Regions from separate parts of the Kitasatospora sp. NPDC059827 genome, predicted to be linked through region 1. Evidence: riboswitches for the same ligand, from Rfam matches in the RefSeq annotation. Region 1 holds a riboswitch; each other region holds the start of a gene.
The links. A riboswitch is a leader RNA that binds a small molecule or an ion and turns the genes downstream of it on or off. The one in region 1 is predicted to bind cobalamin.
Positions count from the first base shown of each region.

Region 2: linked by a shared signal. The riboswitch ahead of ACFV8H_RS02995 (cobalamin biosynthesis protein) and the one ahead of ACFV8H_RS11360 (peptidase) in region 1 are both predicted to bind cobalamin.
Region 3: linked by a shared signal. The riboswitch ahead of ACFV8H_RS19850 (HoxN/HupN/NixA family nickel/cobalt transporter) and the one ahead of ACFV8H_RS11360 (peptidase) in region 1 are both predicted to bind cobalamin.
Region 4: linked by a shared signal. The riboswitch ahead of ACFV8H_RS09065 (ABC transporter substrate-binding protein) and the one ahead of ACFV8H_RS11360 (peptidase) in region 1 are both predicted to bind cobalamin.

Region 1 covers NZ_JBHWIV010000013.1:90,286-97,422, reverse strand. The annotation lists gene ACFV8H_RS11365 (flagellar hook-length control protein FliK) at 1-275, opposite strand, end outside; gene ACFV8H_RS11360 (peptidase) at 305-1,405, opposite strand; cobalamin riboswitch at 1,504-1,644, opposite strand; gene ACFV8H_RS11355 (TetR/AcrR family transcriptional regulator) at 1,765-2,358, opposite strand; gene ACFV8H_RS11350 (FAD-dependent oxidoreductase) at 2,485-3,594, shown strand; gene ACFV8H_RS11345 (LysR family transcriptional regulator) at 3,635-4,540, opposite strand; gene ACFV8H_RS11340 (inositol monophosphatase family protein) at 4,680-5,498, shown strand; gene ACFV8H_RS11335 (NADPH-dependent F420 reductase) at 5,565-6,161, shown strand; gene ACFV8H_RS11330 (hypothetical protein) at 6,218-6,562, shown strand; gene ACFV8H_RS11325 (hypothetical protein) at 6,641-7,137, shown strand, end outside.
Region 2 covers NZ_JBHWIV010000003.1:135,283-142,419, forward strand. The annotation lists gene ACFV8H_RS02985 (putative cobaltochelatase) at 1-323, opposite strand, end outside; gene ACFV8H_RS02990 (cobyric acid synthase) at 320-1,834, opposite strand; gene ACFV8H_RS02995 (cobalamin biosynthesis protein) at 1,831-2,796, opposite strand; cobalamin riboswitch at 2,895-3,026, opposite strand; gene ACFV8H_RS03000 (transcriptional regulator) at 3,220-3,912, shown strand; gene ACFV8H_RS03005 (alpha/beta hydrolase family protein) at 4,355-5,473, shown strand; gene ACFV8H_RS03010 (hypothetical protein) at 6,094-7,137, shown strand, end outside.
Region 3 covers NZ_JBHWIV010000029.1:18,683-25,819, forward strand. The annotation lists gene ACFV8H_RS19830 (Fpg/Nei family DNA glycosylase) at 1-296, shown strand, start outside; gene ACFV8H_RS19835 (AAA family ATPase) at 367-2,361, shown strand; gene ACFV8H_RS19840 (hypothetical protein) at 2,539-4,221, opposite strand; gene ACFV8H_RS19845 (ArsR/SmtB family transcription factor) at 4,275-4,658, opposite strand; cobalamin riboswitch at 4,740-4,934, shown strand; gene ACFV8H_RS19850 (HoxN/HupN/NixA family nickel/cobalt transporter) at 4,966-6,087, shown strand; gene ACFV8H_RS19855 (type B 50S ribosomal protein L31) at 6,160-6,408, opposite strand; gene rpmG (50S ribosomal protein L33) at 6,439-6,603, opposite strand; gene rpmB (50S ribosomal protein L28) at 6,769-7,005, shown strand; gene rpsN (30S ribosomal protein S14) at 7,005-7,137, shown strand, end outside.
Region 4 covers NZ_JBHWIV010000010.1:79,383-86,519, forward strand. The annotation lists gene ACFV8H_RS09050 (ferredoxin) at 1-149, opposite strand, end outside; gene ACFV8H_RS09055 (ABC transporter ATP-binding protein) at 146-964, opposite strand; gene ACFV8H_RS09060 (FecCD family ABC transporter permease) at 961-2,040, opposite strand; gene ACFV8H_RS09065 (ABC transporter substrate-binding protein) at 2,037-2,906, opposite strand; cobalamin riboswitch at 3,130-3,336, opposite strand; gene ACFV8H_RS09070 (hypothetical protein) at 3,442-4,383, opposite strand; gene ACFV8H_RS09075 (hypothetical protein) at 4,847-4,984, opposite strand; gene ACFV8H_RS09080 (asparagine synthase-related protein) at 5,385-7,137, shown strand, end outside.

The sequences.
Region 1 (7,137 bases):
TACGAGAACCCGGCCCCGGTCAGCGCGGCCAGGCCGTTGGCCGGGTCGCCGGGCGCACAGCCGGTCTGGACGCCGCCGCCGACGGCGGTGAAGTCGACCACGACGGTGACCCCGGTGGTGCCGGTGCAGGCGTCCGCCCGCGCCTGCGGGGCCTGGACGGCGGAGACGCCGAGCAGGCCGGCCGTGAGGGCCGCCGCGGCGGCGATCGACCCGAGCGTACGGCGGACCGGGCGGACCGGGCGGGCCCGGCGGACCGCGGTGAAGGTGTCGGTCATCGGTGAAATCCTCCTGGAGTCGGGCTCGTTCAGCGCGTGGCCGTGGCCGTGGTCGTGTCCGTAACCGTGGCCGGGCAGGCGAGGGTCGGGGCGCCGGGGCGTGCACCGGCGGCGGAGAGCGTGGCCAGCGGAGTGCCCGCGAGGCCGAGGACGGCCTGTGCCGTGGCCCGGGCGCCGTTGCCCGCGTTGAAACCGCTCGCGTCGTAGGCGACGGCACCGCGGACCGCCGGGTCGGCGGAGCAGTCCTGCTGGAACTTGACCAGCCGGCTCCAGCCCTTGAACCCGGCGGCCAGGCGCCCGCCGGAGAACAGCGCCTGGGTGGCCAGGCCGGTGGTGTTGGCGTTGGAGGCGGTCGCCCCCGCGGCCGCGAACCCGCCGTCGCCGTTCTGGTGGGCGGTGAGCCAGCCGAGTCCCGTGTTCGCCTTGGCGGCGCGACCGGTGGCGGCGAGGGCCTGGACGGCGAGCGCGGTGGCGTCGGGGTCGCTGGTGCAGGCGGCCTGGCCGAAGGAGACCGGGAAGCCGCCGTCCGCGCACTGGCTGTTCGCCAGGAAGTCGACCGCCGCCGCCGGGGCGTCACCGGGCGTGCGGTGCAGGGCGATCAGGGCGAGGGACTGGCCGAAGGCGTTGCTGTAGTCGCCCCACTGGGAGCGGTCGGAGAAGCGGCCTCCGGCGGTCTGCAGCGAGCGCAGCCTGGTCGGCAGGTCGACGCCGCCGAAGGCCGTCGGGTCCCCGCCTCGGACCTCGACGGCGAGCAGCAGCTTGGCGGTCGCGCCCGCATAGGCCTCGGTGGTGCCGTCGCCGAGGTAGCCGCTGATGATCTCGGGCTTCGCCAGCCAGGCGGTGGCCTTCGCGGCGGCGTCGTCGGAGCTGCGCGAGGCCGCGAAGGCCAGCACGGCGTCGATGGTCAGGCCCTGGTCGGGGTAGGCGGTCCCGTTGAAGACGGACTCGAAGTGGTCGCCGCCGACGAGCTGGCGGGCCAGCCAGCCGCCCGCGGCGGCGTCGGGGCGGAACGTCGCGGACGAGGTCGGGGCGGCGGGCGCGGCACTCGCGGCGGTGGCCGCCGGGAGCGCGGCGGCAAGGGCGAGGGCGGGTATCGCGAGCAGACCGAGGGTGCGGCGGAGCGCGGGCATGGAGACCTTTCCGGGCCCGCGCGCAGGCGCCCGGAGGGCCTCGGCGACGCACCGGGCAGCCCTCTGAGCTCCGGCCCGCAGACCACGACGGGAGGAGTGGACGACACACCTCCGCCGACGGGTACTCGGGCTCGCCACCGACGCGGGGTCGGAGGCCTACCGTTGCGGGTCAGCGCCGGACTCGAACCGGACTTCCCCCGAGGGCGGAGTCACAACTTGACGGCTCATCATGGCGATACGGAAAAGATCCGGTCAAGGGTTCGAGCGTGACACCACGGTGGCCGGTAGGGGTGAGGAGTGACCCACGCGGCGCACAGCGCCACCACGCGCAGCGGAGCGGCCGGCGTCCGGCGGCCCGGTCAGGCGCCCGGGTGGGCGGCCGCCCAGCCGTGTTCGAGCAGCGCGAAGGCCTCCTCGGCGGCGCGGCGCGGTTCGGCGTGCCGCAGGACGAGGCTGCGGGCCTCCAGGGCGAAGCGGGCCAGGGCGGCGCAGCTGACGTCGTCCTCGGGCGCACCCACCGCCTCGGCGACGGCCCTGGCCAGGGCCGCTTCGTGGCGCGTCCACATGCGGTGGGCGTAGTCGCACAGTGCGGGGGTCTCCTGCACCAGGCGCGTGAAGTCGGCGAACCGCGGGTCGGTGGCGTGGACGGCGAGCTGGGTCTGCTTCCGCAGCATGTGCTCGCGGAGGGCCCGGGGGATCGACGTGCCGGGGGCGCGGTCGCGCACGGCGGCGACGAGTTCTGCTTCCAGTTCGTCGTCCTGGTCGAAGACCAGGGCTTCCTTGCCGGAGAAGTGTTTGAACAGGGTGGTCACCGAGACGTCGGCGTGGTCGGCGACGTCCTTGACGCCGACCTGGTCGTAGCCGCGTTCGAGGAAGAGTTCGAGTGCGGCGTCGGCCAGGGACTGGCGGGTCTGGGCCTTCTTGCGCTCGCGGCGCCCGGTCGGTTCGGTCACCCACCCACCGTACCTCGAAGTGCATTCGCTGCAAAAGTGTAGTCATTGCACTTATTGAGCGAGTGTGGTTTCTTGGTGATGCGCCGGGCCGCCCGGCGACCGACCCACCTCCCGAGGGGCACTTCCATGCACTCTGCTCGTGATCCCCGCATCGCCATCGTCGGCGCCGGCCTCGGCGGCCTCACCTGCGCCCGAGTCCTCCAGCAGCACGGCCGCTCCGTCACCGTCCTCGAACGCGAGGCATCCGCCGCCTCCCGCCCGCAGGGCGGCTCCCTCGACATGCATCCCGGCACCGGGCAGGCCGCGCTCGGTGCGGCGGGGCTCCTCGACCGGTTCCACGCCCTCGCCCGCCCCGAAGGGGACGAGTGGCGCGTGCTCGACTTCGCCACCGCCGCCCTCCTGGCACAGCAGGGGCCGTCCGCCGACGGCGGCCGGCCGGAGATCGACCGAGGCCAGCTGCGCGGTCTGCTCCTGGACTCGCTCACCGAGGACACGGTGCGGTGGGACCGTGCCGTCACCGGCGTCACCCCACTGGCGGACGGCACCTGCCGGCTGCACTACGGCGACGGCACCGCCGAGGACTTCGACCTGGTGGTCGGTGCCGACGGCGCCTGGTCCCGGGTTCGCCCGGCCCTGTCCCCCGCCGTACCCGCCTACACCGGTGTCACCTTCGTCGAGGCCGGATTCGACGACTGCGACACCCGCCATCCCGACCTCGCGCGGCTGGTCGGCAACGGATCGATGCTGGCGAAGGGCGCCGGCAGGTCCTTGGTCGCCCAACGCAACAGCAACGGCCACATCCGCGCCTACATCGCGCTCCGCGCGCCCGAGGACTGGCACGAGGCCGCCGGTGTCGACCTCGGCGACCAACAGGCTGTGCAGGCACACCTGTTGAGGCTGTTCGACGACTGGGACGAGAGCCTGCGCTACCTCCTGCGCAACGGCGACCACGGGTTCGTCCACCGGTCCCTGTTCGTCCTGCCCGCCCCGCACACCTGGGAGCACGTCCCCGGCGTCACACTGCTCGGCGACGCCGCGCACCTGATGCCACCCGTCGGGCTGGGCGCCAACCTCGCCATGCTCGACGGCGCCGATCTCGCCCACGCCCTCGTCGCCGAGTCCGGCGTCGACGACGCCGTCCGCGCCTACGAGAGCGTCATGCTGCCGCGCTCGATCGAGGCCGCGACGGGCAGCGCGCAGGGACTCGACCACCTCGTCCCCGCGGCGTCCTCCTGAAGCACCGTACGGCGGGGCGGCCGGGCGGCGCCGGCTACGGCTACGACGCTCCGCCCGTGGCCAGCGCGGTTCGCGCCAGGCCGCGCAGCCAGGCGTGGGCCTGGTCGGTGTCGTAGCGCTGATGCCACGTCAGATACACCGGTGCCGAGGGCAGTTCGAGCGGGAGGGGAAGCGCGACCAGGCCGAGGTCGGCGACCGCGGACCGAGTGGTGGCCTCGGGAACGGTGATCAGGAGATCGGAGCCGCGCGCGAACTCCACCGCGGCCGCCTCCGTGGGCGCGCTCGCCACCACGCGGCGGGTGAGGCCGAGCCGGGCGAGGGCGTCGTCGAGGGCGTTGCCGAGGTTTCCGCGTCGCGAGACGGTGACGTGCTCGGCGGCGGCGTACCGCTCCGCCGTGACGGTCCCGCCACGGGTGAGGGGGTGCCCCCGCCTCACGACGACGACGAGGCGGGACTCGCCCACGTTCTCGGCGCGGACGTCCGGTGCGCTCGGCCGGTTGGCGTTCGCCTCCAGGTCGACCTCGCCGCGCCGCAACTCCGGGGTGTCGACGCTCGATTCCGCGACGAAGCGCAAGCGCACGCCCGGCGCCTCTTCGCGCACGGCCGCGAGCAGTGCGGGGCCGCTCAGGGCGACCAGGGAGTCGTGCCAGCGGAGCGTGAAGGTGCGCTCCAGCGTTGCCAGATCGAGTTCACGGCTCGGTGCCAGCACGCCCTGAACCTGGTGCAGCAGCTCGTGCACCTGCGCCCGCACCGCGATCGCGTACGGCGTCGGGGTCATCGTGCGGCCGGTGCGCACCAGGATCTGGTCCCCGGTCGTGCGCCGGATCCGGCCCAGACTCCGGCTCATCGCGGGGGCGGTGACATGCAGGCGCGCCGCCGCCCCGGCCACACTGCCCTCCTCCAGCAGCGCGTCGAGCGCGGCGAGCAGGTTCAGATCCAATTGCATGCGAGTCACTCTAGACGTGCTTGACATGCATTTGAAGTCAATCGCCGGGCTGTCTACCGTTGAGGCGAAAGCGCGGGAAGCAAAGCGCAGTTCGGCCCTCGACCGGCCTCAACACCCCTCCCCAGACAGGAGTACCACCATGTCCGAAACGCCTCGGACCACCGACGTCGCCTCCTCGGACGCCGACCTGCTCGCCCGCACCGCGAACGCCGTACGCGAGGCGGGTTCGGCGCTGCGCGAGCGCTTCGGCGAGGTGGTCCACCACCGGACCCGCGAAGAGCTGATGCACGCGCTCGCCGCCAACGACGACACGGCCCTCGACATCCTGCGCCCCCGGCTCACGCACCTGCGCCCGGACGCCGGCTGGGTGGAGGACGAGCTGGACGGCGGGGCGCTGCCGCCCGGCGAGTGGTGGGTCGTGGATCCGGCCGAAGGCAACGTCAACCACCTGCACGCCCTGCCGGAGTGGGCGGTGACCGCCACCCTCGTCCGCGACAACCGGCCGGTGCTCACCGTGGTCCACCTGCCGCTGACCGGCGAGACCTACACCGCGCTCACCGGCGCGGGAGCCCACCTCGACGGACGGCCGCTCCACGTCTCCCCCACCGCGGACCTCGGCCTGGGCATCGTGGCCACCAGCCAGGCCCGGCCGGACGAGGACGAGAAGGTCGTACGGCGCGTCGGCTCCTCGATCACCGCGATGCTCTTCGACGCGCTCGTCGTCCGCACCGCCGTGCCCGCGACCCTGCACCTGGCGAACGTGGCCGCCGGCCGCATCGACGCCTTCTGGCAGTTCGCCGGCGCCCGCGCGGACCTGCTGCCCGGGGCACTGCTCGTCACCGAAGCGGGCGGACGGATCTCCGACGCCGAGGGCCGCCCCTGGACCCCGCAGAGCGGGAGCTTCCTGGCCGCCGCGCCCGGAATCCACGCCGAGGCCGTCGCCACGCTCTCCCACTGACCCGCTGACCCGCTGACCCGCACCACTACGCACCAACTACCGCACGCACGGAAGGACCACATCATCATGACCACGATCGCCGTTCTCGGAAACGGCCGCGTCGGCGGCAACCTGGCCGCCGCCCTCACCCGGGCCGGGCACCAGGTGGCCGTGGCGGACCGCACGCCGGGCGCCGCCGCCGAAGCCGCCCGGACAGCCGGGATCGTCATCAACGCCACCCCGGGCGCCGGCTCGCTTGACCGGCTCGTCGCCCTGCGCGAGGAACTGCGCGGCACGATCCTCGTCGACGTCTCCAACGCCACCACCGACGGGCCGGACGGACTGCCCGCCGACCTGCTCTACCCCGGATCGAGCCTCGCCGAGCAACTCCAGGAAGCACTCCCCGAAACGCGCGTCGTCAAGACCCTCAACACCATGCTCTTCCCGGTGATGACCGCGCCGGCCACGCTCACCCACCCCCCGACCGCGTTCCTCTCCGGCGAGGACCCGCAGGCCAAGCAGACCGTCGGCGAACTGCTCACCGACCTCGGCTGGCACCAGGAATGGATCACCGACCTCGGCGGAATCCGGACCGCCCGCGCCACCGAGGCCGCCATCCTCTTCGTCCCGCACGTCATCCGCTCCAGCGGATTCACACCCTTCGCGATCTCGATCGCCCGCTGACGTCGCTCCGCCCACCCGCGCGATATCCCGTTGCGAAGTATCGCCATACTGACGCCATGCACAACACCTCCCACCCAGTGGTCCGACAGGCGCCGTTTCCGTTCCCCGACGGGCGGTTTCCGCCCGATCTCGGCGCCGTGGTCCAACGGACCGTCGGGGAAGGACGCCTGCCGGCGCTCGTGGTCGTCCACGACAGCGACGGCGACTGGCTGATCGGGGACGGTGTCAACGATCCGAACCTCCCGGACGCCAGCGGTCTGTACTGCCTCGCCTGCCTGGTGGAGGGGGATGCCTCCATCTCCGAGACCGCGACCCTGCCGCCCGGCTTCGCGGCCTACCGGAACGGGCCCGGCCTGCCCTGGACGATCGAACCGTTCCGCTACGGGGACGGCGAAGGCTGAACGTCGGGCTCACATCTGGAACTCAGCCGTAGAACCGCACGGATTCTGGATGTCAGGGGCATCCGGTTGAATGAGCACGTGACTGTCCATGACGTAGCTCGCCGACTCCCCTCCATCGCTGACCTGCGGAACTTGTGCCGCTCACTGGCGATGCTCGACGCGATCTTGAGCCCGGACTGGGAGGGCCGGTACTACTCCTTCAACGCCGGCTGGGCCGACGGCGAGGAGATGTCGTCGATGCGCAACGGGTCGGGCGACGAGTACTCCATCGTGTTCTCGGCGGCCGGGGCCTATATCCGCGGCTTCGACCACGAAGCACCGATGAGCCCCTACCGCAACGATGGTGAGCCCTGGCCGGGAGTGGTCGACGAGGTTCCGGAGGTCTTCAAGCCGTTCGTCGAGGAGCCGGCGTTCACCGACGAGGACGACGTCCCCGTCGTGACGACCTGCCTGTGGCGGGAGGCAACGGATGATCAGTGGCGGCACGGCGTGATCGACTTCCCCTCCGGGTGTTCCGACCCCGACGGGGCAGCGGGTCTGTTCGAGCTCCTGGTCGACCGTTCGCCGGAGGCATT
Region 2 (7,137 bases), on a different contig from region 1:
GAGCCGACGATCCGGTCCTCGGCCACGCCGACCGGCAACTCGACCAGCTGGGACGGCCGTTCGTGACTCCCGAACGTGGCGTGCGGGCCGTCCGGGCACTGCGGGTCCGGCCCGGCCGGGTCGCAGGCGAACCGGCAGCCGTCCACGACGGCGATGGCGGGCAGCAGCCCGGCCAGCGCGCGCACCATGGTCGACTTGGCGGTGCCCTTCTCGCCGCGCACCAGCACGCCGCCCACGGCCGGGGAGACCGCGTTCAGCAGCAGCCCGAGCCGCAGGTCGGCCATCCCGACGATCGCGGTGAACGGATAGCGGACCTCACTCATGCGTCACTCCCAGGTGCTCCGGGCAGGAGGAACGGCAGCGATCCGGCCGCCGGCACCCCGCCCTCGATCAGCTTCCACAACGCGTCGGTGTCCGCGTGCTCCTCGATCAGGTCGCCCAGCCGGTCCAACCGGGCCTCGCGCGCCACGGCGAACGAGGTGTCCGGCGCTGCTACGAACGCCCGGCCGGCCAAGTCGGCGACCTCGCGCAGGAGTTCACGGCGGAAGCCGTCGTTCTCCAGCGCGCCGTGCCAGGTGGTGCCCCAGACCGAGCCGACCCGGCAACCGTCCAGGAAGGGAACGCCCCCCTCGACGGCCACCACCCCGTGATGGATCTCGTACCCCTCCACCCGCTGCCCGTACGCCTCGCCGACCGGCCGCGCCAGCACCTTCTCGACGCCGAAGCGCACCCGGGTCGGCAGCAGCCCGAGCCCGTCGACCACACCGGCCTTCGACTCGACCTCGTCCTCGATCGAGTGCGCCAGCATCTGGTAGCCGCCGCACACCCCGAGCACCGGCAGCCCGGCCGCCGCCCGCGCCTTCAACGCCGACTCCAGGCCGCGCTCGCGCAGCCAGGCGAGGTCCGCCACGGTCGCCCGGGTGCCGGGCAGTACCACCAGGTCGGCGTCGGCCAGCTCCTCCGGCCGGGTCGCCCAGCGCACCAGCACGCCCGGCTCCTGGGCCAGCGCGTCCAGGTCGGTGAAGTTCGACAAGCGCGGGAAGCGCACCACGGCGACCCGCAGCACGTCCGCCCCCAGCGGCCCGCGCCCGTCCACCCGGTCCACCACGGTGGACAGGTCCAGCGAGTCCTCGGCGTCCAGCCACAGGCCCGGCAGCATCGGCAGCGTGCCCAGCACCGGACGGCCGGTCAGCTCGTGCAGCATCTCCAGCCCGGGCGCCAGCAGCCGGGCGTCACCGCGGAACTTGTTGACGAACCAGCCGGCCACGTGCCGCTGGTCCTCCGCCGACAGCAGCGCCAGCGTCCCGTACATCGCCGCGAACACCCCGCCGCGGTCGATGTCCCCGACCACCACCACCGGCAGCGCGGCGGCCGTGGCCAGGCCCATGTTGGCGATGTCCCGGTCGCGCAGGTTGATCTCGGCGGGGGAGCCGGCGCCCTCGCACACCACCACGTCGTAGCGGGCGCGCAGATCGGCCAGGCACTCCAGCGCGCGCTCCAGCAGGACGGGCTTGCGCTCCCGGTAGTCCAGCGCGCCCACCTCGGCCACCGGCCTGCCCAGCAGCACCACCTGGCTGCGGCCGTCCGCGCCCGGCTTGAGCAGCACCGGGTTCATCGCCGCCTCCGGCTCCACCCGGGCGGCCTGCGCCTGCATCGCCTGGGCGCGGCCGATCTCGGCCCCGTCGGCGGTGACGAAGGAGTTCAGCGACATGTTCTGCGCCTTGAACGGCGCCACCCGCACGCCCTGGCGGGCCAGCCAACGGCAGATCCCGGCCGTCACCACGCTCTTGCCCGCGTCCGAGGTCGTCCCCGCGACCAGCAGTGCGTTGGTCATGCCCCACCCTTCTTCCTCATCAGCATCCGCAGCAGGACGTGCCCCGCGACCGTCGTACCCAGCGCCAGCGCGCCCACCCGCCGGGACAGCGCGCAGGCCCGCTCGATGTCGTCCACCGTCACCGGCCGCAACTCCGCACCCAGGACGGGCCGGTGCTCCACCCGCTCCCCGTACTGCAAGGTCCCGCCCAGCCGGACCCCGACCGCCCCCGCGAAAGCCGACTCGGCCTGGCCCGCGTTCGGGCTCGGGTGCGCGGAGCCGTCCCGGCGCCAGACCCGCCAGGCGGTCCGGGGCTCGGGCGCGGCGGCCACCGTCAGCAGGGCCGTCAGCCGGGCACCCGGCCAGCCCGCCACGTCGTCCAGCCGGGCCGAGGCCCAGCCGAACCGGGCGTAGCGGGGCGAACGGTGGCCCACCATGGCGTCCAGGGTGTTCACCGCGCGGAACGCCAGCAGCCCCGGCGTGCCCGCCAGGGCGCCCCAGGCCAGTGCGTTCACCACGGCATCCGCCGTGTTCTCCGCCACCGACTCGACCACGGCCCGGGCGATCTGCTGCCCGTCCAGCGCGCTCGGATCCCGCCCGCACAGGTGCGGCAGCCGCTCCCGGGCCGCCGTCAGGTCGCCCGCGGCCAGCGAGCGTCCGATGGTGCGGGCCTCCCGGGTCAGCGAGGTGCCGCCGAGCACCGTCCAGGTCGCCGCCGCCGCCAACGCGGCCCGGCCCACCGGACGGCGCCCGACCGTACGGTCCAGGGCGAGCGCGCCGGCCGCGACCGCGCCCACGCACACCGCGGTGTACCCGGCACCGGCCGCCCGGTCGTCGCGCCACAGCCGCCGCTCCAGCCGCCCCGCAGCCGTACCGAACAGGGCGACGGGGTGGCCGCGGCGCGGGTCGGCGTACCTGGCGTCGGCGGCGTAGCCCGCGACGGCGCCCAGTGCGAAGGCCGCGGCCCGGGTCAGCGGGCGCACAACATCGAAAAGCCGGGGATCCAACCGGGCGGGGCAGCCTGCATCGCGTGGGTGTCCTCACTCAGGGTCCGCGCCCTGGATCGACGTACCGGGGGCGAGAGTCTCCTGGCTTCCGGGTCCGACGCACCCCCGGGCCTTCCAACGGCCCCTGACGGTCCGCCGTGGCACTTTCCGAGCGTGCTCCCCGGTGACAGTGGCGGGACCGCGCCGGACTCGCACCGGCTTCCTCTCCATGCCTCCGTTTGGCCCCAGGATCCCATCACGCGCCCGAACCGGGAGTCAACCGAGGTCACGGAGGGGTTGGTCACACGACGCAGCCGCCCCCGCCCTGTGCGATCGCCCAGCGCCACCAAGAGCCCGGAGCCCCCGCTTCGTGCGTTCGGCGGCTGGGGCCGCGCCGCAGGCCACGCCTACGGTTCGGCCATGCGCCGCAGAAAGCCCCCCGTCGCCGCCCCCGCCCCGGTGCCGTTCTCGCCGGAGGCCGCCCGGGCCCATCGAACCGGCCTCGGGCTGACCCCCGAGCAGGTCGCCGAGGGCATGGCCGCACACGGCGTCCGACTGCTGCCCGGCCACGTCCTCGCCTGGGAGGACGGCGTGCTGCGCCCCGGCGAGACCGAATTCATCGCCCTGGCCCGCGCCCTCTGGTGCCCGGCCGCCGCCCTGATGCCCGGCCGCCCGGCGAGCCTGCGCGACCACCGCCTCGCCCGGGAACTCCCCCCGGAAACCGTCGCCGAACGGGTCGGCATCCCCCTGCCCACCTACCGCCAGGCCGAACTGACCGGCGACTGGGACGGCGACCCGGACCAGACCCACGCCCTCGCCCAGGTCCTCGGCCTGCGCCTCACCGAACTCGTCGAGGCCACCGGCCGCCGCGAGGCCCTCGACGCCCTGCTCCGCCAATGCGTGGCCGGCCGCTGGCAACCCCACCTCCGCCCGATCGCCCGCCTCGTCCCCGTCCCCGAACCCGACCTCGCCGCCGTCCTCCCCGTCCTCCACCAGGAACACCACATCCCCTCCCACTGGGGCACCACCACCCAACCCACCACCCCCACCCCACCCCTCACCCCCCGCTTCTGGCACCTCCTCAGCACCCACCACCCCACCATCCCCGTCTGACCACCCCCAAGCGGAGCCCACAGAGCGGCGCCCCACCCACGGGCGCGCAGGGCAAAGCCCGCGCGCCCGCACCAAGAACCCGCACCACCCCACCCACCGCACCCCCTCCCCACCCCCTCACCCGTCCAAGGCGAGAGGGACGCGCTGCGGGAGGGGGCGGTGGAGGGGGTGGGTGCGGAGAGGGGCGTAACGGGTGATTTTCAGACCGCCCACGGCGAGCACCCCGTGCGATCAGGGTCGGCGGTCGGAAAATCACCCAGCCCCCGGAGCGCCCACCCCCGGAACCGCCCCCGGACCAACCCACCCTCCCGAGAGCCCACCCCCAACCAAAGCCCCGCGCAGCGGGACCCCCAGACGGCCCCGCCCAGTGGCCGCCCCGCCTGCCCCCTTGTGGACTGGTCCTCGAACACCGTCCGGGTCCGTGAACAGAGCGGGGATCGATATGCGTTGGGGAACCGCAGCCGTCGTGGCGGCCGCCGCCGCCGGGGCCGCCGTCCTGGTCGTCGGCCGTCGGGCCTCCGAGCGCTTGGTCCGCCCTGGTGCGGGCCCGGCCGCCGGCGGCCCGGATTCGGGGCCGGTGCTGGTGCAGAGCCTCGCGGCGGGGCGGGTGACGTTCAGTCGGCGTCTGGAGAGCCTGCGGCCCGGTCGCTGGGCGGTGGAGTGGGCGGACGGCGGGCACGCGGTGGTGGAGGAGGTCCTGCACAGTGACGCGCAGGGCGTCACCCGCCGGCTGGTCCGGGCGGACCGGGGCACCCTGACGCCCGGCACCGAGGTCCGCTTCACTCCGCGCGTGCACCTGGGCGATCCGACCTCGGCGCTCGGCCTGGCCTTCACCGAGACCGTGGCCGACGGCGAGCTCGGCCCGCTGCCGGTCTGGCTGCTCGGCGGCAAGCGCGGCACCTGGGTGATCCTGGTGCACGGCCCGGAGGCGGACCGCCAGCAGACCCTCCCGGTGCTGCCGGCCCTGCACCGTCTGGGTCTGCCGGCGCTGGTGGTCACCTACCGCGGCGACGAGGGCGCCCCGGCGTCCCCGGACGGCTACAGCCACTTCGGCGAGACGGAGTGGCGGGACGTCGAGTCGGCGATGCGGCTGGCCCTGGACCACGGCGCGGGCCGGGTGATCCTGTACGGCTGGTCGGTGGGTGCGACGACGGTGCTGCAGACGGCGGCGCGTTCGGCCTGGGCGCACGCGATCAGGGGGATCGTGCTGGACTCGCCGGTCCTGGACCTGCCCGCGGCCGCCCGTCGGGACGCGGCCCGGGCGGGTTTCACCGGGGTCTCCGCCGAGCTCGGCGCGCTGGCGGCGGAGGGCCGTACCGGCGTCGACCTGGCGGACTCCTCCCGCCTGGCGGAGGGCGCGGACCTGCGGGTCCCGACCCTGGTGCTGCACAGTCCGGACGACACGCTCGCGCCGATCGGCACGGTGGAGCGCCTGGCCGCGGCCCGCCACGACGTGGTGAACCTCCAGCGCTTCCCGGGTGCCGAGCACGCGGCCCTCTGGAACTCGGCGCCGGACCACTACACCGAACTCCTCCGCCGCTGGCTGACCCCTCTCCTCTGACCCCTCCCCTCCGGCCCCTCCCCTCCGGCCCACCCCCCTCCGGCCCCACCACCCTGACCCGCCCTCAGGGGCAAACCTTGCTCCCGAAAACCCACCCCAAGCCCATCAGCAGCTCCCTTCCCCCCTCACCCCCCTGCACCGGAAGTCGACCCCGCCGACTTCCGGTGTCGCCGCGTCCCCCCGCAGGCACATGCCACCTGGCCGGATCGCGGCCCTCCGTTTCCACCGCTCCCCACCCCTCCCACCCCCGCGAAACCACCCACAGACCCCGTCCCCACACGCAGCGTGACGCCCCGCCGCCCCCTGGCATGACCCCGCCACACGTTTCCGGCCAGGCGGTTTGCCTCTGTTGCCCGATCTTGCGGAGGTGCCGCCCCCGGTCGAGCGGTCGTACGGGCAACCGGATGTGACAGAAGGCCGGTACAAGGGGAAGACTGCTCGACGTGACGTCTCGGAACCCGCGCGACCGTGATGCCCCGCTCCCGCCGACGATCGGTACCGGTGCGACGGTGACCCGTCTCCCAGGTACGGCCCAACGGCCTTCCGGCGGCAGGCCGGGCGGGGCCGCCGTACCCCGGCGCCGTGGGCCCGCGCCGGCCCCCGGCCGGGGCCGGGTTCCGGTGCCGGAGGGCTTCCCCGCGCCGGCCGAGCTGGCGCCGCTGGCCCGTCGGATGCTGGTGGACGCCGTCCGGATCGCCCGCTGGGCCGGGGAGCTGGCGGAGGTCGACAAGCGCGGCGAGCTGCTCCCGGACGACGCCCGCGACGCCGGCCGGGCGCTGGCCATGACGGTCGGCGCGGCGGTCAAGGCCTGGGGTCAGGCCCTGCTGGTGGGCCTGGTGGAGGCCCGGGACGGCGGAGCGGGCCCCGGTTGGCGCCTGCACGCCTGGGAGCACGACGACGAGGCCGTGGTGCGCGGCTGGTCCGGGCTGTTCGACGCCTGGACGCTGCTCGCCCCGGTGCCGCCCGCCGCGCTGCGCGGGGTGTTCGCGGTCCTGGCCGGCCAGGCCGTGGACCAGGCCCCGCAGTTGCTGTCCTTCCTGCACCTGGTGGACGGCCCGGTGGCCGAGAGCGAGCTGCTGGAGCTGCTGCGCCGTGGCCTGGACGAGCGCCGGGTCGGCGCCGGGCTGGGCAACCCGGGCCTGTCGCCGGTGCCGCACGCCGCCTCGGCGGTGTCCGCCGTCCGCGGCACCTGCCGGGCGCCGCAGATCGACACCCCGGCCGCCGTCTCCGACGTGGCCGCGGTGCTGGACTGGATGCTGGACGGCCTGACGGCGGTCGGCGCCGTGGTGCGCCGCGACGACGCCGCCGAGCTGTCCCCGCTGGGCCACTGGGCGGTGCGGGCGAAGCTGGAGGAGATCTGCACCGTCGCCCAGACCGCGGCCGGGCACATCGAGCAGAGCGCCTTCGAGCTGCTGAACGCCTGCGCGGACTACTCGCCGGGCCCGGCCCGGGCGGAGTTCCGCGCCTGGGTGGCGGCCCGCCCGGCGGACCGCGCGGTGGCCGAGCTGCTGGACGCGGCCCAGGGTGACGACGCGCTGGTGCGCGGTCTGGCCTTCGAGGCGCTGCGGGTGGCGGGCGGTCCGGCCGAGCAGGCGGTGCGGGCGGCGGTGGACGAGCCGGTGCTGCGCCCGTACGCGCTGCTCTGGCTGGCCGAGCGTTCGGAC
Region 3 (7,137 bases), on a different contig from region 1:
ACCACATCGCCCCGCACCGGGCCGGCCGCGACCTCACCCGCCGCGAGTGGGACGCGATCTGGGCCGACCTGGTCGACCTGATGCACCAGGGCGCCGCCGCCGGCCGGATCGACACCGTGCGCCCCGAACACACCCCCGAGGCGATGGGCCGCCCACCCCGGGTCGACGACCACGGTGGCGAGGTGTACGTCTACCGCCGTGCCGCGATGCCCTGCCTGGTCTGCGGCACGGAGGTGCGGACGGAGGCGCACGCGGCGCGCAACCTGTTCTGGTGCCCGACCTGCCAGGCGGCCTGAGGAGGATTCAGGCGCCCGGCACCGCCCGACGCCGTAGGCTGGGCCCGGGCTGGTCGGAGGGAGCGGACGGGTGGACGGCTACGAGGTGTCCAACAGCTTGTCGGGCACGGTGGTGCACGGCAACGTGGTCCAGGGCGGGAACGTCACGGTCCAGCTGCCCCCGAAGCACCGAGTCCCGTACCAGGTCAGGCCGCCGCGGAAGAGCTTCGTCAACCGGGAGCGCGAACTCGCCGCGCTCACCGCCGCTTCGGGCAAGGCCGAGCGGGGCGGACCGGCCATCGTGGTGTTCACCGGCCTGGGCGGCGTCGGCAAGACCGAGCTGGTGGCCAAGTTCGCGATGGAGCAGGCGGAGCGCTTCCCGGGGGGTGTGCTCTACGCGGATCTCAAGGCCTACCGGCACCGCTCGGCGGTGGATCTGGCCGGGGTGCTGGAGGGCTTCCTCCGCGCTCTCGGGGTCCGCCCGCCGGACGCGGAGGCGGAGCGCTTCGGGGAGTTCCGGACGGTGACCGCCGAGCAGCGCTGCCTGGTCCTCCTGGACAACGCCGAGCACGCCGCCGAGGTGCGCGCCCTGCTGCCCTCCAGCGGGATGGTGGTGGTGGCGAGTCGGCGGCGGCTGGACGCGTTGCGGATGGACGGTGCCGAGGTGCGGCAGCTGGACCGCCTGGGCGCGACGGCCGCGGCCGCTCTGGTGCGGGGCTGGCTGAGCGCCGAGCGCGGCACCGACGACGAGGTGGCGGCGCTGGTGGAGCGTTGCGACGGGCTGCCGATCGCGCTGAACGCGGTCGGCAGCCAGCTGCTGCGCCGGGGCCGGTTGTCGGTGGGTCAGGTGATCGCCGAACTGTCCCACCAGGAGGGCAGGTTGGCGGTGCTGGACAACGACGAGGGGAACCTGCGGGGAACGTACGACCCGGTGTACGAGCGGCTCTCGCCGCAGGGGCGGGCGCTCTACCACCTGATCGGTGTGCACCCGGGCCCGTTCGTGTCGGCCGAACTGGCGGCCGCGGTGGGCATCGAACGGGCGGAGGACGCCCTGGACGAGCTGTGTGCCGTACACCTCCTGGACGTGGTCGTCGACCAGGGGGTGGACGACCGCTTCCAGGTCCACGAGGTGGTGCGCACCCACGCCTACGTCTGCGCCCGTGAACTGCCCGACCGCACCGAGCTGCTGGCGCGGGCGGTGGCGTACTACCGGGGCAGGGCGTCGGTGGCCGACCGGGCGACCGGGCCTCGGCTCCGGTTGCAGGACCCGACCGGCGACGCTCTGCCCGGCTTCCCGTCCGGAGCGGACGCGCTGGAGTGGCTGCACGCGGAACGGGCGAACCTGCGAGCGGTGGTGAAGGCTGCGGCCGACCAGCAGTGGCACGACGAGGCGTGGTGGCTGTGCGAGTCGCTGTGGCCGCTCTACCACGGTCGGAAGCTCTACGAGGACTGGATCGCCACCCACCGGACCGGCATCGAGTCGGCCCGGTGGGCCAACAACCCGGACGCGGTGGTCCGGATGCACAACCAGCTGGCCCGGGCGCATTACGAGCGCCAGGAGTTCCGGCTCGCCGCCGAGCAGCTGGCGCTCGCCACCGAGCAGGTGCCGCTGGTGGCCAACCGCCAGGTGGTGGGCGTGCTGTACGAGACGGACGGCCTGCTGTGCCTGGCCGACGGCCGGCCCGGTGACGCCGTCGAGCGGTTCACGCTGGCGCTGGAGGAGAACCGGGGCGATGCCCACGGCGAGATCGTGCAGAGCTACAACTTGGCGCAGGCCCTGATCGCCGACGGCCGCCCGGAGGAGGCGCTGGCCGTGCTCGCGGAGGCCGGTGCCCGGGCCGTGGACACGGACGACCGGGACATGCTGATGAAGCTGCCGCTGGTCCGCGCCCGGGCCCACCGCGCGCTCGGCCGGCTCGACCTGGCCGTCGCGGACGCGGGCGACTGCGTCCGGCGGGCCGAGGAACGCAAGGCGTACCCGAAGGAGGCCCAGGCGCACACCCTGCTGCTCGCCCTCGCCGAGGAACTGGACGACCCGGAGTTGGCGGCGCGGAGCCGGGCCCGGCTGCGGGAGCTGGCCGGTTAGGCCCTGTCCGGCCGATCTTGCCGGGCCCGCGACGCCGGGCATCCCGCCTGGCCGCACGCCCGAATCGCCCGAGTACACCCAGTACGAGGACGATCCGGGCGCACGCCCAGCCGGGCGCCCACCGCCGCGGGCTGATCCGACAAGATCGACCGGACAGGGCCTAAGGCCCGGGGCCGGTCAGGGCCCGGCGGTGAAGGCGACCCGGGTGCAGTGCCGGCCGGTGCGGACGGTGAGGCCGTGTTCGGGCAGGCCGGCCGGGTCGCCGCCGTCGGAGAGCCAGCAGGCGACGGCGGAGCCGAGCAGCAGGGGGTCGAGGACGGGCTCGGGGCTGCCGAAGTCGCGTGCGGCGTGGGCTTCGAGGAGTCGGCCGCCGGGCAGCCGGAGCAGGTGCCGGGCCGGGCCGAGGGCGGCCACCGCGACGGCGAGGCCGGGCAGTTCGAGGGCGGTGTCGGCGAGCCAGTCGACGGCGGGGCGTTCGGCCCGGGCCTCGGTGCGGGCGAGGACTTCGGCGGTGTACCGCAGGGCGTCGCCCGGGTGGTCGTCGGTGAGGGCGTGGAAGCCGCGCGGGGTGTGGTCGTCGGGGTGGAAGGGGTAGCGCCGCAGGCTGACCTCCGTCCCCTCGCTCTTGCCCTCGACGTCGTACGCGCTCGGCCCTTCGCCGCCTCCGGGCCGGGGCGCGGGCTTGGGGTAGGGCGGCAGGACGGGTTCGCCGGCGGGCTCGTCGAGGCCGTCGAGGAAGGAGTAGAGCAGTGGGCGCAGCAGTCGGGCGGATTCGCCGCGGTGGGCGAGCGAGCGGTCGGTGATGGCGGTCAGGTCGGTGCGGTCGTCCGGGGTCCGGGCCAGGGCGAGTTCGAGTTGGGCGGCGAGGTCGCCGTCGGGGTCGAGGACGGGTGCGGCCTGGCCGAAGGCGTAGCTGGGGGACCGCGGGTCGAGTTCGGCGGCGCCGGTGGCGACGATCATCGTGGGCCGTCGCAGGGCGGCGCCGTAGAAGGAGACCGAGCCGTGGTCGCCGATCATGACGTCGGCGGCGACGAGGGCGGCCTGCCAGCCCTGGTGGGGCGGGACGAGGCGCAGGCCCATCCGCCGGGCGTCGTCGAGCAGGGCCGCCGGGTCGTGCCGGCTCCAGATGTTGGGGTGCAGCACGACGGCCACCGCGTACTCGTCGGCGGGCAGTTGGCGGACCAGCCGCTGCGGCAGGTCGGGGTGACGGCCGAATAACGAGTGCTCGCTCCAGGTGGAGTCGACGACGACGAGTCGGCGGCCGTCGACGGCACCGAGGGCGGCGCGGTAGCCGTCGCGGGAGCGTCGGCTGCGCAGGATCCGGTCGAAGCACGGGTCGCCGACGACCTCGGCGACGTCCAGGGCCTCGGGGCAGGAGGCCCGCAGCCGGTCCAGCTGTTCGGGGTGGGAGAGGCCGAGGACGTCGACGAACACCTCTCCGCGGTGGGTGAGTTCGTTGCGGGAGAGGCCGGCGGAGCTGACCGCGTCGCCGGTGGACTCGGTGACCAGGCGGTTGTAGCCGGCACCGTGCGGGAGGACGACCAGGCGGGCGTCCAGCCGGTGCATGGAGGCGTGGACGGCGCAGGCGACGGCCAGGTCGAAGCGGTGGCGGACGGCGTCCTCCCAGTCCAGCACGGTGTAGCCGGGCAGGCCGTGGAGGTACTCGTCCAGGGCGCGGTCGGCGAAGGCGGAGCCGGGGTTGACGGTGAAGTACCGCTCGATGCCGTCCGGGTCGAGCAGGGTGAGGACGTCCAGGACCCGGGTCGCCGAGGTGAGGGTGCGGGCGACCGCCAGCACGCGGGCCTTGACCGGGCGGGTGTTCCAGCGGTCGGCGGGCCAGACGTGGGGGTGGGACGGCACATCGTGATCGTACTCACCCCGCCGCGCCCCCGGCGTGGTTTGCCGAGTGTCGGTCAGCCCGCCGCCGCGGCGGGCTCCTCGTGGTCGGCGGCGGCGCACTCGTCGAGGAGGGGGCGCAGGGCGTCGTCCACGAGCCGGTAGCGCACCACGCGTCCGTCCTTGTCGCCGGTGACCACGCCCGCCGTGCGGAGCAGTCGCAGGGCCTGGGAGACGGCCGGGTCGCGCATGCCGGTGGCGACCGCCAGGTCGCTGACGGCGAGCGGGCCGGCCCGGTGGAGGGCGAGCAGCAGGGCGAGCCGGCCGGGGTCGGAGAGCAGGGAGAACCGCTCGGCCCAGGTCCGGACGTGGGCGGTGTCCCCGATGGCGGCGATGGCCTCGCAGACCCGGTGTCCGTCGATGGTGCGGTGGCCCGCGCGGTCGGCCGGTACGAGATGCATGCGGACATTCTGGCAGCTCACGACCTGTGATCCTGGACACCTGCACAGGTGCGCAACCTTGCGAGGGTGTGGTCCTGCCCCTACGGTGTTCCCCGCCGTGGTGCTCGGGAAGACCGGTGACGGACCCTCAACGGGTCCCATTCCGGAGCGGCCCTCGCCACTGTGATCGGGGGACAGTCGTCCGGATCCACGTGCCACTGGGTGCTTCGTGCACCTGGGAAGGCGGGTCGGGAAGCCCCGTGAGCCAGGAGACCGGCCACGGCATCTCACGAAGTCATTCCACGAGGTGCTGGAGCGTGATCCGAAGATGACCCTGCCCGAAACCGCCGCGCCCGCCGAGGCGGGCCCCGCCCCCTCCGTACTGCCCACCTTCCGGTGGAAGCGCGAGGACACCCTCCGGACCGCCGGGTTGATGGGGGTGATCCTGGCCATGCACGTGGTGGCCTTCGGGACCCTCGTCTTCCTGGTCGCGCCGCACAACTACGCCGTCGGCACCCAGGTCTTCGGGGTGGGCCTGGGCATCACGGCCTACACCCTCGGCATGCGGCACGCCTTCGACGCCGACCACATCGCGGTGATCGACAACACCACCCGCAAGCTGATGGCGGACGGCAAGCGGCCGGTCTCGGTCGGCTTCTGGTTCGCGCTCGGCCACTCCTCGATGGTGGTCGTCATGGCCGCCCTGGTGGCGGGCGGCGCCCAGCTGGCGAACACGCTGATGGACGACGACTCGGCCACCCACAAGTGGCTCGGGCTGGTCGGCACCACGGCCTCCGGCGCCTTCCTCTACCTGATCGGCGCGCTCAACCTGGCGGCGCTGCTCGGCATCCTCAAGGTGTTCCGCTCGATGCGGGCCGGGCAGTTCGACGAGTCGGAGCTGGAGGCGCACCTCGACTCGCGCGGCTTCATGGCCCGGATCCTGAACCGGGCGACCCGCTCGATCACCCGGCCCGGGCAGATGTTCCCGGTCGGCATGGTGCTGGGCCTGGGCTTCGACACCGCGACCGAGGTCACCCTGATGGTGATGGCCGGTTCGGGCGCGGCGGCCGGGCTGCCCTGGTACGCGATCGTCTGCCTGCCGCTGCTGTTCGCGGCCGGGATGAGCCTGTTCGACACCCTGGACGGGACGTTCATGAACTTCGCGTACCAGTGGGCCTTCTCCAACCCGGTGCGCAAGGTGTACTACAACCTGACCATCACCGGGCTGTCGATCGCGGTGGCCTTCATCATCGGCACCATCGAGCTGGTCGGCGTGCTGCACGAGAAGCTCGACCTGACCGACCCGGTGACCGGGTTCATCGCGGACATCTCGCTGGACAACGTCGGCTACGCGATCGCCGGGCTGTTCGTGGTGGTGTGGGCGATCGCCATCGCGTACTGGAAGCTGGCGGGCGTCGAGAAGCGCTGGACGCCCACGCAGCAGCAGTAGCCGTGGCGGCAGTCCCCACGCGTCGCGAACGGCGCCTCCCCGAGCCGGGGAGGCGCCGTTCGCGTTCCGCCGTCAGTGCCGGTCGCCGTAGCGGCGGCGGAACTGCTCGACCCGGCCGGCGGTGTCGAGCACCCGGGACTGGCCGGTGTAGAAGGGGTGGCTCGCCGAGGAGATCTCGACGTCGATCACCGGGTAGGTGTTGCCGTCCTCCCACTCGACCGTGCGGTCACCGGTGACCGTGGAGCGGGTGAGGAAGGCGAGGCCGCCGACCTTGTCGCGGAAGACGACCGGGCGGTAGGCGGGGTGGATTCCGGGCTTCATGGCGGGGCTCCTCCGAGGGGGTTCGTGCGGTCAGCGCTCTTCGCGGAAGTCGACGTGCCGGCCCGCGACCGGGTCGTACTTGCGCAGGACCATCCGGTCCGGGTCGTTGCGGCGGTTCTTGCGGGTCACGTACGTGTAGCCGGTGCCGGCGGTGGAGCGGAGCTTGATCACGGGGCGCAGTTCGCTGCGGGCCATCGGGCGTCCTCCTGGGGTCTCGGGCCCGTGGACTCTCGGTCGCTCGGGGCCTTCTGGTGCGGGGTTCGCGGGGCTGGATCGGAACCGTACACCGAAATGGATGTCATTTTCATCTGGTGTAACGTGACCTCCGTCCTGCCCATTCCCGGACGCCAGGGAGCACCCATGTCCGCCCACTGCCGGCTCACCGGCCGCCGGCCCGGCTTCGGCAACGCGATCTCGCACTCGCACCGCCGCACCCCGCGCCGCTTCGACCCCAACATCCAGCGCAAGCGCTACTGGCTGCCCAGTGAGGGCCGGTACGTCCGGCTGGTGCTGAGCGCCAAGGGGATCAAGACCGTCGACGCGATCGGCGTCGAGGCCGCCGTCGCCCGCATCCGCGCCCGAGGGGGGAAGGTCTGATGGCCAAGCAGAGCAAGATCGCCAAGAACGAGCAGCGGCGAGTGATCGTCGCCCGCTACGCCGAACGCCGGGCCGAACTCAAGCGGCTCATCGCCCACCCCGGCACCGCCCCGGCCGAGCGCGCCGCCGCCC
Region 4 (7,137 bases), on a different contig from region 1:
GCCCGCTGCGCCGCCGCCGTCCGGAGCAGTTCGTCGCGACGGACGGCCTCCCCGATCGACATGCCGACCAGGACCGTGGCGGTGCAACGGGCGGGGGCGTCCGTGGCGGGGGCGTCCGTGGCGGGGGCATCCGGGGTGGGGGAGGTCATGGCGAAGTCCTTTCGTGGAGCAGTCCGTTCCACCGGATGTGCGGCCGGTCGTGCCGGGGGTGGCGTTCGACGGTGACGTCGACGCCGTAGACGTGCCCGATCGTGGCCGAGGTGAGCACCTCGGCGCCGGGCCCGTGGGCGACCAGCCGCCCGTCGAGCAGGACGGCGACCTCGTCGCAGTAGGCGGCGGCGAGTTCGAGGTCGTGCAGTGCGGCCACCGTGGTGATGCCCAGTCCGCGTACGGCGCCGAGGAAGCCGAGTTGGTGGCGCAGGTCGAGGTGGTTGGTGGGCTCGTCGAGCAGGAGCACACCGGGTTCCTGCGCCAGGGCCCGCGCGAGCTGGACCCGTTGCCGTTCGCCGCCCGACAGCGTCGGCCAGGCCCGGTCGAGCAGGTGGCCGACGTCGGCCGCGGCGACGGCCTCGGCGACCACGGACCGCTCGTGGGCGTCGGCGGCGGAGTTCCCCGGCACGGGCCAGCGGCCCCGGTACGGCGTGCGCCCGAGCTCGATGACTTGACGGACCGGCAGCGCCAGCCGGGTGTCCGCCTGCTGTTCCATGAAGGCCACCCGCTGGGCCCGGCGCCGGGCCGTGAGCGTGTGGAGATCCGCCCCGTCCAGGAGGACGCGCCCCGCGGACGGCCGGGTGAGTCCGGCGACCGCGCGCAGCAGGGTGGTCTTCCCGGCGCCGTTGGGTCCGAGCAGGCCGGTGACCCGGCCGGGGGCGAACGCGAGCGAGACCGCGTCGAGCAGGGTCGCGCCGCCGACCCGCACGCCGAGTCCCTCCGCGCGCAGCTCGGCGGCGGGTGGCGCGGTCACAGCGTGCCCCCGTCGGCCCGCCCCTGGCGCCACAGCAGCCAGGCGAAGAAGGGCGCTCCGAGCCCGGCCGTGACGACGCCGACCGGGATCTCCCGGTCGGGGAGGACCGAGCGGGCCAGGACGTCGCTGCCCACCAGGAGGGACGCGCCCACCAGTGCCGATACGGGCAGCAGGAGGGCGTGGCGCGGGCCGCAGGCGAGGCGGACCACGTGCGGGACGACCAGGCCGAGGAACCCGATGACCCCGGTGTTGGCGACCAGGCACGCCGTCACCAGCGCGGCGGTGGCGATGAGGACCCACCGGGTGCGTTCGACGTGGACGCCGAGGGAGCGGGCGGCGGTCTCGCCGAAGGCGAAGGCGTCCAGGTCGCGGGCCGAGGAGGCCAGCACCGTGACGCCGATCAGGGCGACCGCGGTCAGGAAGACGGCGGTGGGCCACCGCACGCCGGCGACCGAGCCCAGCGTCCACTCCATGACACCGCGCGCCGCGTCGCGGTCCCCGAGGACCAGCACGACGAACGAGGTGTACGCCCCGCACAGTTGGCCCACCGCGATGCCGGCGAGCACCGTCCGGGCGGTCGGCAGCGACCGGGTGCGCGCGCCGGCCAGCACCAGGACGACGACGGCGGCGAGCAGGGCGCCGGCGAAGGCCGCCGTCGCCACCGCGCCGGTGCCCACGGCGCCGGTCACGCCGACGCCGAGGACGATCACGGTCACCGCGCCGGCGGCGGCTCCGTCCGAGATCCCGAGCAGGAAGGGATCGGCCAGGTCGTTGCCGGTCAGGGTCTGCAACACCGCGCCGCAGACCGCGAGTCCGGCGCCGGTGGCGGCCGCTCCCAGGACCCGGGGCAGCCGCAGCTGCCAGACGATCCGGTCGTCCAGCAGGGTGACCTGCGGGTCGGCGAGTCCGAGCCGGCGCGTCACGACCTCGACCACCGTCCGGACCGGCTCGTGGTGCGAGCCGACGGCCAGGCCGAGGAGCACGGTGGTCAGCAGCAGGGCCGCACCGACGGCCAGGGCCGCCGTCGCGCGGCCCGGGCCGGCGGGCCGCGCGACGGGGTGGGGTGCCGCGGTCATGAAGCCGGGCGCAGCCCGCTCAGCCTCGCGGAGACCCGGGCGGCGCCGTCGGCGAGCCGCACGCCGGGAGTCGACTCCGAGAACGGCACCACCACGAAGGCCTTGCGCCGCACGGCGCCGAGCTTGCTCAGCACCGGGTCGTGCTCCAGGTAGTCGATCTTGGACTGGGCGGTGTCCCAGCCGGCGTCCGCGAGCACGATCGCGTCCGGGTCGGCCGCGACGACCTTCTCCCAGCTCACGTTCTGCCAGCCGCCGGGAAGGTCCGCGAAGACGTTGCGGGCGCCCACGGCGTCGAGCACCAGCTGGGGGCCGCCGTGGCCGGCGCCGACGGACGGCGACTTGGTGTCCGAGTCGTACCACAGGACCTTCAGGTCCTTGCCCGCGGCCGTCGCCGTGAACCCGGCGAGCTGCTGCTCCTGCTGGCGCTGGATCGCGGTGGCCCGCTCCGGTACACCGAAGACCTTCGCGACGTCGTTCACTTCGCCCCACGCGGCCTGCCACGTCGTCGGCGGCACCTGGTTCTTGTCCGAGCAGCCGAACGGGGACAGGTACGACGCTACGCCCTGGCCGCGCAGTTCCTCCCGGGTGCCCGCGACCTTGTCGGTGAACGCGCTGGCGTAGGAGGCGTACAGGAAGTCGGGGCGGGCGGTGAGGAGCTTCTCCTTCGTCGGGTACTTCGCGGAGAGCACCGGGACGGAGTCGTAGGCCGTCTTCCACTTCTCCGGGACGGTGTCGTCGAGGTAGGCGGTACCGGCCATGCGGGACTGCAGGCCGAGGGCCAGAGCCACCTCGGTGGCCCCCTCGTTGAGCGTCACCAGCCGCTCGGGCGGCGTGCCGACCGTCACGGTGGCCCCGCAGTTGTCCACGCTGACCGGCGCGGCACCTGCGGACGTCCCGCCGGACGGGGCGGGCGCGGGGGCGCCCGTGCAGGCGCCGAGCGTGCCGAGGAACAGGACGGCGGCGACCGCCCGGCCGACACGTATCGGACCTGTGGGACGTACGGGATGTACGGGATGTACGGGATGTGCGGAACAAATGGATCGGAACGGACGCGGCTGACCGCTGGGCACGTGTTCTCCAAAACCCTCGTGGAACATGTCGTGCCGTGGCCGGTCTCCTGGCTTCCGCATCGACGTGCCGCGGCCGACCTTCCCGGACGGCTCCTTCGAGCCCGCCCAGTGGCCCTGACCGCTGGGCGAGCCGGTCAGCGAGGGCCGCGGAACTCCGCGGCAACAGTGGCGAGGGCCGCACCGGACTCAGACCGGTTTCCCGAACACCACGGCGATCGCACGGTATCAGGCGTGGTCAGGGCGGCGGAGTCCGGCTCAGGGTGACGGCCCGACAGCGACGGCCCGCCGCGCGGGGGGCGCGGCGGGCCGGGTTCCTCGGAGCGGGCGGTCGTCAGCCGTGCGTCACGCACTTGTTGGCGCTGTTGGACCACAGGCCCTGGAGGTCGAAGGTGCCGGTGCTCAGGGTGACGTAGGCGTCGAGGTTCTCGCACTCGTCGCCGATCTCACCGCCGCCGCCGTTCCAGCCGATGCTGGGCCAGAAGTCGGTGACCGTCTCCGCGTACTCGTGGGTCTCGGTGGACTCGATGCCGGAGAGCAGCCGGCCGTCGGTGAAGGTGGTGCAGGCGCCCGCCCCGTTGTCCGGGATGTACGGCAGGTTGGTGTACGCCAGGGTGCCGTAGGAGCTGCTGGTCTTGTCGTGCCAGGCGCAGAAGCCGGAGTTGGGGAAGCCGTCCGGGTGGGCGCCGGTGGGGGAGACCACCACGTACTGGGCGTTGAGGTTGGGCGCCTGGGTGGTGTTGCCGAAGTGGGCGGCGGCCTTGCCCGCCTCGGCGGCGATCTGGGCGGCGGTGGCGTTGGCCGGGGTGGCGGCGGCGTTGTCGAACCAGACGCCGGCCAGCGGGGAGGACGCCGGGTGCTGGACATGGGTGCCCTTGGTGCCGCAGGTGGTGGTGCCCCTGGCGACGCCCTCGCAGTACTGGCTGAGGATGGTGCCCCAGGTGTCCTGGCTGCCGTAGAGGCCCTTGAACATGTTCTGCATGTCGGGGGCGACCCCGGCCGGGTCGGAGGACCACTGCGAGCCCCAGAACACCAGGTACACCTTGGGGGTGGGGGAGACCACGCCCTGGGTCGCGGCGGAGCGGACCGACAGGGTGTTGCCGGAGGTCGCGGTCGGGCTCTTGGCGGTGGTGCCGGGGTGGAGCGGCTTGGCCCCGAAGTGGGCGGCGGCCGGGGCGGGTTGGGCCTCGGCGCCGGCGGCCAGGGCGGTGGTGCCGAAGGCGGCCAGGGCCAGCGCCGTGAGGGTGTGGGCGGCGGCCTTGAGGGGGGTGCGCATGCGTCTGCTCCCGGGTGTGAGGGTGTGGGAGGTTCGTCCGTACGGGTCTGCGGGCCGGCCGGCCCGCGGGTCGAGCCCGGACACCACATCAACTCGGCCGTCGGTCCGTCCAGATGGTGGACGCGGGGCGGGGAACCCTTTGCCGTGCTCATACCAAGGCCTTGTCGCGGCAGTGGCGGCAGGGGCGGGGCGGGAGTGGGGCCGGCGGCGGAGGCGGGGGCGGTGCGACCGTAGGTCGGTACACGTCGAAGTTCCCGGACCGGATTACGGTCGGGAACTTCGGCCATTCCCCCGGGATTCACCGGGAGTTCCGCTATTCCAACGTACCGACGGCCTTCGGTGGTTCAATTCCCGGTGCGTTGGGATGCGAACGCCCGTGGACGCTGACGCCCGTGGACGCGGAACAGCCCGCCGGCGGGGCCGGCGGGCTGTGGCGATCGAGTCCGGGTCAGCTAGGCCGAGGTCAGCGCGGCTTCTTGAAACCCAGGGTCGTGGCGTCCTTCTTGGTGTAGATGGTGCCGTCCGTGTCCTTGCTGAAGTCGCCGACCTTGGCGGCCGTGGGCGGGGTGTAGCGCTTGGGCAGCTGGATGTTCTTGGCCATGGTTCTCTCCTCTGCATCGAGGCCGAAGCCTGTGGATGGCGTGACTCCATTGGGACCGGTGGCCGCCGGGAGTGTCCAGTCGCATCATCAGATCCGGCCATTGACGGGGAGATTCACGTTTCCGCAGGTGGATCGCGGACGGAACGTCTTTCGGCCGGATCGGCCGGAAGGGTAGTTGGGACACAGAAGTGAACTGTGGCAACAGGAGTGTCCATGTCAAGCGCTTTCTTGACGACATTCGAATGTGATGGAACGACAATCATCCTGCTTCTTTCGGTGCGTGAATGGCGTGATCCATGGGGGAAGTGGACCTTGCCCGGTTGTGTCGCCTTCCCCCGGTGGTGCACGGTTCCGGAGAACCGGCGGCACCCACGCCGCCGTGACACCTGGGGGTGGGCACGTGCAGTCGCTCAACGACCACCTGGTGGTCCTTCCGGACTCCCCGGACGGCGCCCGGGTTCATCGCCGACTCGGCGACACGGCACCACGGTCCGTCGCCCACGCGTCCGGACGGCCCTGGCTGGCCGGGTCGTGGTCGCCGGAGGACCTGGTGGTGTCCGAGGCCGGCCCCGTCCGGGTCGCGGTCCACGGGCTGAGCCCGGTCGGGCAGGACCGCCTCGACGCCCTCACCCGCACGGTGCGCGAACTGTCCGACCTGGACGCGCTCGCCCGCAGCCTCCCCGGCAACACCCATGTGATCGCCTCGGCCCACGGCTGGGTGCGCTTCCAGGGCACCGTGACCGGCACCAGGGCGGTGTACACCGCCCTCGTGGACGGCGTGCCGATCGCCGCGGACCGGGCCGACGTGCTGGCCGGGCTCACCGGCGCCGAACCGGACGAGGACCTGATCGCCGCGAGCGTGACGTACGGCATGCTCTTCGCCCCGCTGGGCGAACGCAGTTGGTGGCGCGGCGTCCGGCAGGTCGCCCCCGACTCCTGCCTGCTGCTGCCCACCGCCGGCCCCGCCCGGGACGTCCGCTGGTGGCAGCCCCCGGAGCCCGACCTCCCGCTGGACCCCGGGGCCGCCGGGGTGCGCGAGCGGCTGCGCGAGGCGGTCGCCCTGCGCCGGCCCGACGGGCGGCTGTCGGCCGACCTCTCCGGCGGCATGGACTCCACCTCGCTGTGCTTCCTCGCCGCCGAACACCACCCCGACCTGCTGACCTTCTGCTGGACCGGCGGCAGCGCCATCAACGACGACCCGGTGTACGCCGCCCACGCCGCCCGCCTGCTGCCGGGCGCCCAGCACCTGAGCGTGCCGGACACCGACGCCCCGCCGGTGTTCTCCCCGCCGTACTGGGCGGTCGACACCGAGGCCCCGCGCGCCGCGACCCGCGGCATGAACGCCATCCGGTACGGGATCCGCCACCTCGTCGACCACGGCGCCACCCGGCACCTGGCCGGCCACGGAGCCGACGAACTGTTCACCGGCGGGGCCGCCTACCTGCGCACGCTCTTCCGCCACCGGCCGGTGACCGCCTGGCGCCAGCTCAGCGCCCACCGCGCCCTGAACAGCTGGCCGTTGCTGCCCAGCCTCGCCGGACTGCTGCGCGGCGGAGACCTCGACACCTGGTGGCGGCAGTGCGCCGACGACCTGGCCCGTACCGCCCCGCCGTCCCGGGGGCCCGCCCTCGGCTGGGGGGAGCGGCTCCCGGCCACGCCCTGGGCCACCGGCGACGCGGTGCGCACCACCCAACGGGTCTTCCACGAGGTCGCCGACCGGATCGTCCCGCTGGCCCGGGACCGGGGACAGCACGAGGCCCTCACCGCCCTGCGCAGCGCCGGCCCGGTGCTGCGCCTGGTCTGCCGCGAGTACACCGCCTCCGGGCTCCCGCTGGAACTCCCGTACCTGGACGACCGGGTGGTCGAGGCCGTGCTGGCCGTCCGGCCCCACGAGCGGTACAGCCCCTGGCAGTTCAAGCCCGTGCTGGCGACCGCGATGCGCGGGCTGGTGCCCGGGACGATCCTCGACCGGACCACCAAGGGCGACTGCGAGGAGCCCGTCGACCGCGCCCTCCAGGAACACGTCCCCGACCTGCTGGACCTGTTCGAGGACTCCCGGCTGGCGCACCTGGGCCTGATCGACCCGGACCGGCTCCGGACCACCCTGATCACGCCCCCGCGCACCGAGGATGTCTGGTCCGCCCAACTGGAGG